DNA from 3 places in the Neptunomonas japonica JAMM 1380 genome. Region 3 is predicted to be linked to each of the others. Evidence: predicted binding sites of a transcription regulator. Region 3 holds the regulator's gene; each other region holds the start of a gene.
What was found. The regulator LexA, encoded in region 3, represses DNA repair genes until DNA is damaged. The targets are predictions, from matches to a motif close to TACTGTNTANNTANACAGTA.

Region 1: the regulator LexA is predicted to act here: its motif matches at 2,133-2,152, upstream of umuD (translesion error-prone DNA polymerase V autoproteolytic subunit).
Region 2: the regulator LexA is predicted to act here: its motif matches at 2,379-2,398, upstream of recN (DNA repair protein RecN).

Annotation. Positions count from the first base shown of each region.
Region 1 is NZ_AP014546.1:2,199,564-2,203,966, forward strand. Features, by position in the region: gene NEJAP_RS10290 (GGDEF domain-containing protein) at 1-1,510, opposite strand, end outside; gene NEJAP_RS10295 (HlyU family transcriptional regulator) at 1,666-1,947, shown strand; gene umuD (translesion error-prone DNA polymerase V autoproteolytic subunit) at 2,163-2,594, shown strand; gene umuC (translesion error-prone DNA polymerase V subunit UmuC) at 2,598-3,869, shown strand; gene NEJAP_RS10310 (two-component system sensor histidine kinase NtrB) at 3,897-4,403, opposite strand, start outside.
Region 2 is NZ_AP014546.1:510,769-515,171, reverse strand. Features, by position in the region: gene dnaK (molecular chaperone DnaK) at 1-1,509, opposite strand, end outside; gene grpE (nucleotide exchange factor GrpE) at 1,624-2,223, opposite strand; gene recN (DNA repair protein RecN) at 2,413-4,071, shown strand; gene fur (ferric iron uptake transcriptional regulator) at 4,142-4,403, opposite strand, start outside.
Region 3 is NZ_AP014546.1:1,781,393-1,785,795, forward strand. Features, by position in the region: gene topA (type I DNA topoisomerase) at 1-459, shown strand, start outside; gene NEJAP_RS08345 (DUF6586 family protein) at 490-1,017, shown strand; gene NEJAP_RS08350 (hypothetical protein) at 1,017-1,268, shown strand; gene NEJAP_RS08355 (cell division inhibitor SulA) at 1,291-1,752, opposite strand; gene lexA (transcriptional repressor LexA) at 1,749-2,363, opposite strand; gene dinG (ATP-dependent DNA helicase DinG) at 2,489-4,403, shown strand, end outside.

The sequences.
Region 1 (4,403 bases), 420 kb from region 3:
CACTGTTATGACGATTGGCATATAAAATTCGCTCTGCCAAGCCAATAGTTTCGTCTAATGATGTATTGGGCAACAGCACGACAAACTCCTCTCCTCCATAACGGGCGAATAGATCCGTACTACGTAATAAGTTATCGGTAACACTCGCCAAAGAGCGCAACACTTCATCACCGGCTTGGTGACCGTACTTATCATTAACTTCTTTAAATAGATCAATATCCATAATCATTAAAGAAAATGGCTGATGGTACCTTCGCGCTCTAGCAAACTCTTTTTCTAAACTCTGCTGAAAAACATAGCGGTTACTAATACCTGTCAAACTATCGAGTTCAGCCTGCGTCTTGAGCGTTTTTTCAGCTAAGCGACGCTTACTTATCTCTCGCCTTAGCGCTGCGGTTAATGAAAACAGGTACCAGATAATACCAACAGCAACTAAAAATGGGATGATTAGTAACCGAATCCAGTACTTATATTCAATCCATAAATCTTCTGTTCCTGCCGGAACATAAAGAAAACTATCCAAGTTGTATTGATCAATTAAGCCTAACGATAGGTATATATCGGCAATTTTTTTCCAGCGCTCCCTGTTGATATAACCAATTTCTATCACATCAGAGTTCATAAGTTTTTTTATTTGCCCCGCTTCATACAGAAGAAAATCCTTGTCATAAGCGGCCCGACGAGTTTCATAATTTTGAATAATAATTTCTGCGACTTCTGCCGGATTGTCCATTGCATACTTCCAACCTCTCAAACTAGCCGCGCGAAATTTTTCTACTACCTCAGGCTGCTCATCCAGCATTTTTTGGCGTGTGAAAAGTAAATCCCCATAAAAGTCTATTCCATACGCTCTGGGTTCAATCAATACGGGAGTATGCCCGGCTTTCTTAACAAAATAGGGCTCATCTGTACTATAAGAAGGAATCAGCTGTGTATGACCCGACAGAAGGTCACCTAACTCCCATGTAGGGAAATGGTTATTGAGACTTGTCAGATCTACCCCCGCCACTTTCAGAGCAGCAATTGCTTCAGCATCCATCCGTTCATCACCGTCGTTAGGCAAGTTCAATGAGATAGGGCGATACTGACCGATATCTTCCAAGCGATCAAAATCATACTGATCAGTCGTTAAAAATATATAGGGTGAATGCTGCATAATATTTGCTAGCACAACAAAGGGTAGCCCTTGGCTATGATTGATCAATAAATCAGTACGCGTTGAGCCAAATTGAGCTCGGTTAAACAATACTTCTGCTTCTGGCACAACGGCGTGTCCAGCACTGTCATAGCCTCCATCTTTGATGGTAACGTCTAACCCGACTTCTTTGTAAAAGCCCTTTTCCTTGGCCGCATAATACCCAGCAAACTGGAATTGATGATTCCATTGCAGCTGAATAGCCACAGGAGTGAGTTTGGTTTGTGCTTGCACTGAGAACGCAAAAAGCAATAAAAAAACTGCAACAATGACAACAGCCCGACTATTGATTCGGGAACAGACAAATTGATGCATACCCACTACCCTTAATAGAATATGAACAAAACCCAATTATATACTTAAGCATAGCAGAGAGATGACACAGCTCTACTTTTTTCACTATGTAAGGTTTTCATTTCTGATAAAGTACTTAAAAGTAATTATATTCCGAGACTTTGACAGGAGCATTAATGGGTTTATTAACATCACTTTTGGGTATGTTTACTGCAAAAGATAACGACACCACCTCTTCAACGCCTTTTTCACAAGAGGAATATAAGGGTTACCTTCTTGTCGCTACGCCTGCTGCAGAAAATTCTCAGTTTCGTATTAACGGTTTAATTAGCAAAGGCGAGCGTGAGCACTCGTTTATTCGAGCCGATGTTCTACCGAGCCAAGAAATGTGTGCACAAGAAACATTTCGTAAAGCTAAGCTGATGATCGACCAACAGGGCGACAACCTTTTTAACTAATTCACTTAATTTATTACTATGAACGCAGCTAAGCCTGCTGCATGACAGGTCATCAAGCGTATTTGCTAATGCACTTACGCTAATGATTTTATGTACTTTTTTAAGCTCCTTACGCCCTCCTTTCTAATAAACACATCCCCCCAATACTTTTTATTTCTTCACATATTGTAATTTTGAATCTACTATACTGTATATAAATACAGTTATGGATTATTATGCTAACCACTTTATTAGGACGGTTCTCACAACAACAGAACCATGCCATCCCTCTTTTTCAAGATTCAGTCGCTGCTGGCTTCCCATCACCAGCACAAGATTACATTGAGAAAACACTGGATTTAAACGATCTATGCATCAAACATCCTGCTGCAACCTTCTTTGTACGCGCCGAAGGAAATTCTATGATCGATGCGGGTATCTTTTCAGGAGATATTCTTGTCGTAGACCGCTCTTTAACCGCCCGCTCTAGCGACATTGTCATTGCATGCATTCATGATGAATTTACCGTTAAACAGCTAATTATCAGCTCAACTTCAGTGCAGCTCAGGCCCATGAACAAAGCCTATTCAACGATCACTCTTCATGAAGGTAATGAGCTGGAAGTGTTCGGCGTTGTGACGACAGTCATCCACTCATTAAGGGGTTAAGTAATGACTCCTTGTTTTGCACTGGTCGACTGTAATAACTTTTATGCCAGCTGCGAGCGCCTCTTCAGACCTGATCTGCGAGGCCGGCCCATTGTGGTTTTGTCGAATAATGACGGCTGTATTGTAGCTCGCAGCGCTGAAGCCAAAGCATTAGGTATTCGCATGGCTGTTCCATTATTTGAGGTTCAGGAACAGTTACTTCATGAAAATGTGCAGGTATTTTCCTCTAACTATGCACTTTATGGCGACATTTCGGCCCGTGTCATGAATATTTTGCAGCAGATGGTAGCTGATATAGAAGTTTACTCCATTGATGAAGCCTTTTTAGATCTCAACAGTATCGATAGTGCATCGTCTCTGGAAGTATTTGGTATTCAAATAAAACAACGGATTCAAAGCTGGGTTGGCATCTCAGTATCCGTAGGGATAGCACCCACTAAAACGTTAGCAAAACTCGCCAACAATGCAGCCAAACGCTATCGAAAAACGGCAGGCGTAGTAGATCTTACCTCGCAACAAAGACAAGAAAAGCTCTTAAACATAACACCGGTTAAAGACGTCTGGGGGATTGGTTCACGCCTTGCGAAGCAACTAAACAACGTCGGCATAGACACTGCATTACAATTAGCTCGCAGCCAACCCGGCTGGATTCGACAGCAATTCTCTATCAGTGTTGAACGAACCGTTCGTGAATTGAACGGCTTATCATGCATAGATATGGAATCATCGCCCCCCGCCAAAAAACAGATTTTATGCAGCCGAACCTTTGGTGTGCGTGTCACTGATTACAAGGATATACATGCAGCACTATGCAAACATTGTGAACGAGCAGCGGAAAAACTACGAGAGCAAGGTAAGCAAGCACGTGCTGTTTCAATATTTATCAAAACCAGTCCTTTCAACCCAAACGCAAGCTATTATCGCGAGAGTGCCAGCTGCATTTTAGACACGCCCAGCCATGACACTCGTGACATCACTCAAGCAGCTATTCAGTTATTAAAAACGATATACAAAGAAGATCTTCTCTACATGAAAGCAGGGGTGATGCTCGCTGACTTCTATGAGTCCGGCACATTTCAAACAACACTTTGGGACAAACCTTCATCTTTTAGAAATTCGACCGCGCTCATGCAAGCTATCGATAAAATCAATAAGAGTGGTAAGGGGCACATTTGCTTTGCAGGACAACAACGTTCAAATGACTGGAAAATGAAGCAGGAGAAGCTATCCCCTGCTTACACAACACGATGGAGTGATATTCCGAGTATTCGCTAGTGTGCAAAAACTGGCTAACGCCCGGGTTCAGTGGTTAATAGGTAGCTGTATATGCACCGTTGAGCCAACATTAAGGTCTGACGTTACCGCCATATCACCTTGGTGTTGCTCAGTGACAATGTAATATGAGAAAGATAACCGCTCACCTGCATCAAAGTCAGCTTCGGGCGCCTTATTACTAAAGAAAGGTTCAAATAAATACATCTGCTCCTCATTGGTTAAACCCATGCCGTTATGCTGAATTTTAATCCAGAGACTGTCATAACATTCAGCCAAAATAATCTTAATGGTTGGCGTAAACTCTTCGGCTCGATGAGTCTTCTCCATTTTCATTTCTAGTGCATGGCATGCATGACGAAACAAACCTAAAAAGACTTGTTGAAGCTCAGTTATGTAGCAAGGTGTTAATGGCAAATTCTTCTCATAATTACGCTCAAGCGTTACCTTACTAAAGGGTAAATTAGCTGAGACCGAGATAACATCATTTGCTAAGCCAATTGCATTTTCCATTACATCTACAATATTTGCTAACTG
Region 2 (4,403 bases), 1.3 Mb from region 3:
AGAAGCCTTAATGATAATTGACTGCTCTTTACCTGTTGCCTTGTCTTTAGCAGACACGTTTAGGATACCGTTAGCATCCAAGTCGAATGTTACTTCAACCTGAGGTACACCGCGTGGAGCAGGTGGGATATCAGCCAAGTCAAAACGACCTAGTGATTTATTCTGTGTAGCCTGTTTACGCTCACCCTGCACAACATGGATAGTTACTGCATTCTGGTTATCATCAGCTGTAGAGAAGATCTGCGATTTCTTAGTTGGGATAGTTGTGTTCTTTTCGATCAATGCAGTAGCTACGCCACCCATAGTCTCGATACCCAACGTCAGTGGTGTAACATCCAACAATAGAACGTCTTTTACATCACCAGACAATACCGCACCCTGAATCGCTGCGCCCACGGCTACTGCTTCATCTGGGTTAACATCTTTACGTGCTTCTTTACCAAAGAAATCAGCAACAACTTGCTGAACCATAGGCATACGTGTCTGACCACCCACTAAGATAACTTCATCGATGTCAGAAGCGCTTAGGCCTGCATCTTTCAAAGCAGTACGGCATGGGTTGATAGAGTTAGTCACCAGCTCTTCTACTAAAGACTCTAACTTAGCACGCGTAATTTTAACGTTAAGGTGCTTAGGACCGGTTGCATCAGCAGTGATGTATGGCAAGTTAACATCAGTACTCTGAGCAGTAGAGAGCTCAACTTTAGCTTTTTCAGCACCTTCTTTTAGACGCTGTAGAGCTAGAGGGTCGTTATGTAGATCGATACCTGACTCTTTCTTGAACTCAGCTGCCAAATACTCGATTAGGCGCATATCGAAATCTTCACCACCAAGGAAAGTATCACCGTTAGTCGCCAATACTTCAAACTGGTGCTCACCATCTACATCAGCAATTTCGATGATAGAGATATCGAACGTACCACCACCTAAGTCATAAACAGCGATTGTTTTATCACCTTTAGACTGGTCCATACCATAAGCAAGTGCTGCTGCTGTTGGCTCGTTAATAATACGCTTAACGTCTAGACCTGCGATTTTACCAGCATCTTTAGTTGCCTGACGCTGAGAATCGTTAAAGTAAGCTGGAACAGTAATAACTGCGCCTGTTACTTCTTCGCCCAGATAGTCTTCAGCTGTTTTCTTCATTTTCTTCAGGATTTCAGCAGAGATCTGTGGCGGAGCCATCTTGTCATCTCGTACCTGAACCCAAGCATCGCCATTATCAGCTTCAACGATTTTGTATGGAACCATGCTGATATCTTTCTGAACAACGTCATCTTTAAAACGACGGCCAATGAGACGCTTAATAGCATATAGTGTGTTATGCGGGTTAGTTACAGCCTGGCGCTTTGCAGACTGACCTACCAAAATTTCATCTTCTGTATAGGCAATAATAGAAGGGGTTGTACGATCACCCTCAGCGTTCTCAATAACACGTGTTTTGTCGCCATCCAGCACTGCCACACAAGAGTTGGTAGTACCTAGATCTATACCGATAATTTTGCCCATCTTTCTTTCTCCGCTATTCATTGCTCAATTTAATGAGCTGTAAATCTGTTAAAATCTGTATGCCCTTTATATGGATACGTTTTGTACAATTTCAAGGCATTTAATATGGTTTTTTTAACTTTTTGACACAATGACCATGGCAGGGCGAATCAAACGACCATTTAGGCTATAGCCTTTCTGCATAACCGCAATCACTGTATTAGGTTGCGCATCCGGCGCATCAACCATTGACATAGCCTGATGTGAAACCGGGTCAAATGCTTCGCCTTGCGGATCAATACGATCAACATTAAATTTAGCTAAGCCTGCGATATACATACCAAGCGTCATTTCAACGCCATCGCGCAAGGCTTTCGTTGCTTCATCATCAGCACTGCTGGTTTCTAGTGCGCGTTCTAAGCTATCTACGATAGGCAGCATTTCATTCACAAATTTATCAAGCGCAAACTTGTGAGCTTTCTCAACATCTTTTTCGGCTCTACGGCGAGCATTCTGCACATCAGCAGCTGAGCGCAAAACCTGCTCTTTAAGGGCCGAAATCTCTGCCTGCGCTTCAGATAGCTGCTTTTCTACGTTATCTGCAACTTCGCCAGCTTGCTCATCCTTAGCATCGACTGCCGCATCTGATTCATCAGCATTTGATGTATCAAGGTTTACGTTATCTACATCTGCAGATTCAACTGTTTCATTTTGTGTCGTCTGGTCATTCGCCATGGGGCTCTCCAACTCAAGCAGCCATAAAATACTAAAAAACTAGAATGCGGTCTTTATGGGGCCCCAAGCTGTAAATTCAACCCTAATTCGACTTTTTTTCAATACGATTGATTTGACACGATTGCACCTGACGCAAAAATCGCCTATAAATAAAGTACTGTATAAATACACATGCATGGAATAATCAAAATGCTGACGCAACTGACCATTCGCAACTACGCTATTGTCGAATCGCTAGACCTTGAACTAAAGCAAGGAATGACAGTAATTAGCGGTGAAACCGGTGCTGGGAAATCCATCATGCTAGATGCATTAGGATTAACACTTGGCTACAGAGCCGATAGCGGTAGTGTTAGACATGGAGCAGATCGCGCAGAGATTATTGCCAGCTTTAATATTGATGCACTTCACGATGCTAAGGCATGGCTCAAAGACCAAGACCTTGATCAAGACAACGAATGTATTATCCGACGTGTAATTACCCGAGAAGGCCGTTCTCGTAGCTATATCAACGGCCAACCCTGCCCACTTAATGCACTCAAAGAGTTTGGTGAACACCTCATAGCCATTCATGGGCAGCATGAACACCAACGCCTTTTAAAGAAAGACCATCACCGCGAACTCGTCGACCAATTTGCAGCACAGGTCATTCAAGCTACAAAAGTGAAGAACCTTTTCCAGCAATGGCAGAAACAACAGAAGCACCTTGAGGCTTTGCTTAATCAAGACGAGGAACACCAAGCTAAAGTTCAACTCCTTAGTTACCAGTTAAACGAACTAGACCAGTTAGGCATGTTTGAAGGCGAACTAGCGACCCTAGAACAAGAACAGAAAACACTAAGCCAAGCGGGCAGCACTTTACAAAATGGGTATAAAATTCTTGAAGTCACTTGCGAAGGAGAACAAGAGAGCTGCAATCAACTCTTGCATCACGCATTACAACTACTAGCAGAATTAAACGATCAAGCACCTGCCGTTACCCAAGCGACAGAACTCTTGAGCAGTGCTCAAATACAAATTGATGAAGCCACCCAAGAACTTCGTCACTACTTGGATCGTATCGAAATCAGCCCAGAGCGCTTAACAGAAACAGAAGAGCGCCTCTCATGCATTTATGATATCGCTCGCAAGCACCGTGTATCACCCGAAACATTACCTGCGTTTCATGTGCAACTAAGAACAGAGCTCGATACTTTACAAAGTACAGACGAGACGCTTGAACAACTCAGCATTGATGTGGAAAAAATTCGCTCTGAATACACCCGTGCGGCAACGAAACTCAGTGCTGCACGCAGAAAAGCAGCCACACAGATAAACAAACAAATTAATGAACAGCTGTATTTACTGGGCATGACCTCAGCCAACTTCATAGCGACCCTTACAGAAACAGACGCCCCGCAAGCAAGCGGCTTGGAAGATATTGAATTTTTAATCGCCACCAATAAAGGCCAACCGGCTCGCCCTTTAGCAAAAATAGCCTCAGGCGGCGAGCTATCTCGCATCAGTCTCGCCATTCAAGTTATCACCGCGCAAAGCTCAACAACGCCTACGCTCATCTTTGATGAAGTGGATGTTGGTATTGGTGGCGCTATAGCGGAAGTTGTCGGGAGAATGCTTCGCCAGCTAGGAGAGCGAGCACAAATAATGTGTGTAACGCATCAGCCGCAAGTTGCTTCACAAGGGCATCAACACCTGTTTGTTAGCAAACGTGCCGGTAAAGAGCACACACATACGCACATAAATACACTAGTAAAAAAAGATAGAGTTCAAGAAATTGCACGTATGCTAGGTGGGATTGATGTAACTAAGCGCTCTCTCGATCATGCTAAAGAGATGCTAGGAGTCTAGCAAATAGGTAGTACAGCTAACGAAAAAGCCAAAAAGCCGACGAAAAGTCGGCCCTTTAATACAATTTAATCTATTTAGCAGTGCAACCGTTTGCACAGACACCGTAAAGGTAAAGCGTACGATCTGTAATAGTAAAACCTAAATCTTTAGCAATTTCGTACTGACGATCAATCAACTTCTGATCAACAAACTCTCGCACCTTGCCACATTTCACACAAACTATATGATCATGCTCTTCTGCACTTGCTAATTCAAATACAGAATGCCCGCCTTCAAAGTGGTGACGAGTCACCAAGCCTGCTGCTTCAAATTGAGTTAGCACACGATAAACT
Region 3 (4,403 bases):
AAAACGGGCCGTTTTGGTAAGTTCTTTGGTTGTATGAATGAAGAATGTAAAAACACTCGTAAGCTGCTGAAAAGTGGTGAAGCTGCGCCGCCTAAAATGGATCCGGTGCCTATGCCTGAGCTGGCCTGTGAAAAGGTTGAAGATACCTACATTCTTCGTGATGGTGCTTCTGGGTTGTTTTTAGCCGCAAGCCAGTTTCCACGTAACCGTGAAACACGAGCACCCAAAATTATTGAGTTACTGCCTCACGAATCTGAGATTGACCCTAAGTACACATTCCTGTTTAGCGCGCCAAAGCGTGATAATGAGGGGAATGAGACTATTGTACGATACAGTCGTAAGACAAAGGAGCAGTATGTGATGACTGAGGTCAATGGCAAAGCAACCGGATGGCGTGCATTCTATCAGGGTAATGCCTGGGTGATAGAAGAGCCAAAGGCTAAAGCGAAGAAGAAGTAACCTTTAATGGTCATGTTATAGAGGTAGTGTATGAGTAATGTATATCTGGTCAGGACGAATCAGAAAATTAATTTTGCACGTATTCATTTAGATGCTTTGACGGTCGCGCAAGACTCTACGAAGTGGAGTAAGCACAACGAAATTGAATCGTATAATGAATCTATTTTGTTTCATTTAGCGTCGGCATACGGTTCATTTTTACGAGAAGTTGCTGAAAAATATAGTTTTGATACCAGCAAGGTAAACACCTTGGCTGATTTAGAAGTTATGTTTGAGGCATCGGGGCAAGAGTCACCAGAAAGGATTGAGCTGGTAGGCTTGGAGAAGAGTGAAGTAAGTTGGTTGCATAAAATGCTAGCTGCTTATGGAGCTTGTTGGAAAGCCCTTGATAATCATAGTGAAGCTGCGAGTGATAAAGTAAGCGTTTCAGAAATTCATGTTGTGCAGATTAACCCAAATCATGCAGAAGATAGCGATATTCTGGCCGAATACAAACAGTGGCTTAATGAGTTTCGTTCGCTAGTCGAGCGTTTACGTTCAGATATGCAAGAGTGGTAGTGAGTAAAAATACAGTGGAACAAACAGTACTTGAGATTATCAAGCTTCCATCAGGCGAATACGCTATGCGTAAGGCGGGTGAGGATGAGCCACTGATCACAGTGAACTTGTCGCAAAAAGTTAGAGATGGTCTAAATGGTCAGTCTGAAGAGTTAGCGCGTATGATTCTTGTAGCTGGTGCAAAGATGATGTCTGAGTTATCAATGGAGTCTGCGGAAGCACCCAAGACTCCTAAACCGGTAATCCACTAGTTCTTCCCTTTTGTCTGCTGTTTTAGTGGTGGCGTCTTCTTATGAGGATGCCGTTACTACATCCTTGTTGAGCTGAGTGCTCTAAATTTTTAATCTCATGTTCTGATATCTCTTCGGCCCAGCTAATGACTGCGTGACAGGTGCCCGTACTTAATGCTTTTTTTGCAAGCTGCAGTACTGAATGATGCTCATCTGGGTAGAGTAAAATTACCTTGTTTAAGTCAATACCTGCATCCTGTAAGAGCGAACGAGGTAAGTTGGTCGGCGGCGCTACCCATGCAAACCAGCGGTCTTCATGGCTGAGCTGTGCCAGTAAAGGCATGAGCAGAGGCATATCGTTGAGTTCGCCGCTACGTGTGACTATTTCAGTTATTTTTCCGAACTCTTTTTTTGTGGCTGGCGGTTTTTGGTGGATCTGGTTTTGTTCGTGTTTGCGTAACAGCGCCATGCCGGGTCTGTTGCGATGGTTATGTAATTGAATCACAAATCACCTCCTTGCCTAATGACGCCTACGCCTAACCCTTCGATAGACAATTCTTGCTGTCGAAGGTCAACTTGAATTGGTGAAAACTCTGTGTTTTCTGCAATCAGATAGACCATGTGACCTTCTTTTTTGAAGCGTTTTACAGTGACTTCGTCATCAATGCGGGCGACAACAATTTGGCCGTTACGTGCTTCTGTACATTGATGTACAGCGAGCAAGTCACCGTCCATAATGCCAATGTCTTTCATGCTAGTGCCATGGACTCTCAGTAAATAGTTAGCTGGTGGATGAAAGAAGTCAGCAGAGATAGTGCAGTGCTCTTCGATATGTTCTTGTGCCAAAATAGGAGATCCAGCAGCGACACGCCCTATTACGGGTATCCCGTCTTCTGCTGCTTCCAGTTCAGGTAGGCGTATACCGCGAGAGGTTCCCGGAATAATCTCAATCGCGCCTTTTCTCGCTAATGCTTTAAGGTGTTCTTCGGCAGCATTAGCGGATTTGAAACCAAGTGTTTTTGCGATTTCTGCACGTGTCGGTGGATACCCGGTTGCTTCAATGTGCCCGCGGATGCATTCCAGTACTTCTTCTTGACGTTTGGTTAGTTTCATAATGTTGCCTGTTTATTTATACAGTATCTGTGATTATATACAGCAAGTAAGTGATGTAAAGTAATTTTCTGTTTATATATCCAGTATCTTGGTATGATCCACGCCAAATGTTATTCGGGTAGTTTGTCTTGCTTAGTGATGCTCTTAAAAACTCTATACAGGCTTCTTATCGACGCTTTTTAGCGGACCATGAGATGAAGCCGCGTTACGGCCAAAAAATGATGATTGCGCACGTAGCGCGAACACTCGGTGCTATAGAGGTGGACGAGAAAGGAGAACGGGTTAACGAAAATCATCTTTGTGTGATTGAGGCAGGGACCGGTACGGGTAAAACCATGGCCTATCTGTTAAGTGCAATTCCTATTGCGCAGTCGCATTCTAAGTCTTTAGTTATTTCGACTGCGACCGTTGCATTGCAAGAGCAGCTGTTAAATAAAGACCTACCTGAAGTGGCTCGTCTCCTAGGAGAGTCAGTTAATTATGTGCTGGCTAAAGGTAGGGGGCGTTATTTTTGTATTTCGCAGGCGGAAAAACTTTTAGACTCTCAAAATCAAACGGGACAAATTGCTCTATATGAAGATGAGATAGAGCATAGTATCGACCCTTCATTGCTGGTTTTTTATCAAGAGCTGTTGGGTAAGTTTGCTGCAGGTGAGTGGGATGGTGATCGAGACAGTCTTGCTCAAGAAATAGAGGCTGCAAACTGGGCCCCTCTAACGAGCGATCATACGCGTTGTACCAATAGGCGCTGTAGTAATTTTTCTGTATGTCCTTTTTATAAGTCTAGAGACTCTATGGATAAGGCCGACATTGTTGTGGCTAACCATGATTTAGTCTTGGCTGATTTGTCATTAGGTGGCGGTGCGATTTTACCCGAACCGGCTAATACTGTTTATATATTTGATGAGGCTCACCATCTTTCGTCTAAGGCAACGGGGCACTTTGCTTATACAATGCGTGTTAAAGGCACGCAACGTTGGCTGAAGTCATCCGTAAAGCAGTTAGATGCTATGCTGGATGAATGTGATAACAACGCCGTTTTGGCGCAGTATGTTGAGCGTATGGCGCCTGCACGCCAAGATATCGATATTGCGCTTGATCAATTGCATAGTGATTTGCGAATAATGTTGATGGATGGTGTTCAGCGCCCTGCATCAGAGCGTTTTCGTTTTCCAAAGGGTGTGCTTCCCGAAACAATGATGCATAGCGCAAAAGATATTGCCTCAGCGGCAGAGCGCTGGATGTTAAAAGCGGAGCAAATCGTTGATGTGCTTAAAGAGGCACTGGACGGAGGTGTTCCTGAGATTAATAGGGACGTAGCAGAGCGTTGGTATCCTCGTATGGGCCTACTTTGGATGCGGGCTCAGTCCTTGTATTGGCTAAACAAAAGCTATGCGGTGGCTGACCCTGAAGGTGTTGCGCCAACGGCACGTTGGATTAATTTAGTCGATGCTAGCGATGGCGTTGATTTTGAGTGTAGAAGTAGCCCCGTGTCAGCAGCAGATACATTACAAGAGCACCTTTGGTCCAGTTGCTTTGGTGCTGTGTTAACGTCAGCAACGATGACAGCGCTAGGGCATTTTAATCGTGTGATTCATGAGTTGGGATTGCCACAAGATGTATTGTGTGAGCGGTTGCCAAGTCCATTTAATTACCCTCAAGCAGCAGTATTGTCGGTTCCGCGTATGGAGTCGGATCCTGGTAAACCAGAAGAGCATACGAAAGAAGTTATCAGTATCCTTAATAAGGGTTTGGCGAGTGCAGCGGCAACACTGGTATTATTTAGCTCATGGCGACAAATGTTTACTGTGTTGGAAAAGCTTGAGAGTACGATTCGTAGTAAGGTGTTGGCTCAAGGCGATTTAACTAAGAACGAAATTATTAGAAAGCATAAAGAGATCATTAATGCAGAGAAGCCTAGTATCATTTTTGGCCTGGCGTCGTTTGCAGAAGGAGTGGATCTGCCAGGTAAGTACCTGACAGAGGTTATTATTACTAAATTGCCGTTTGGTGTGCCAGACGATCCTGTTGATGCCACGATGG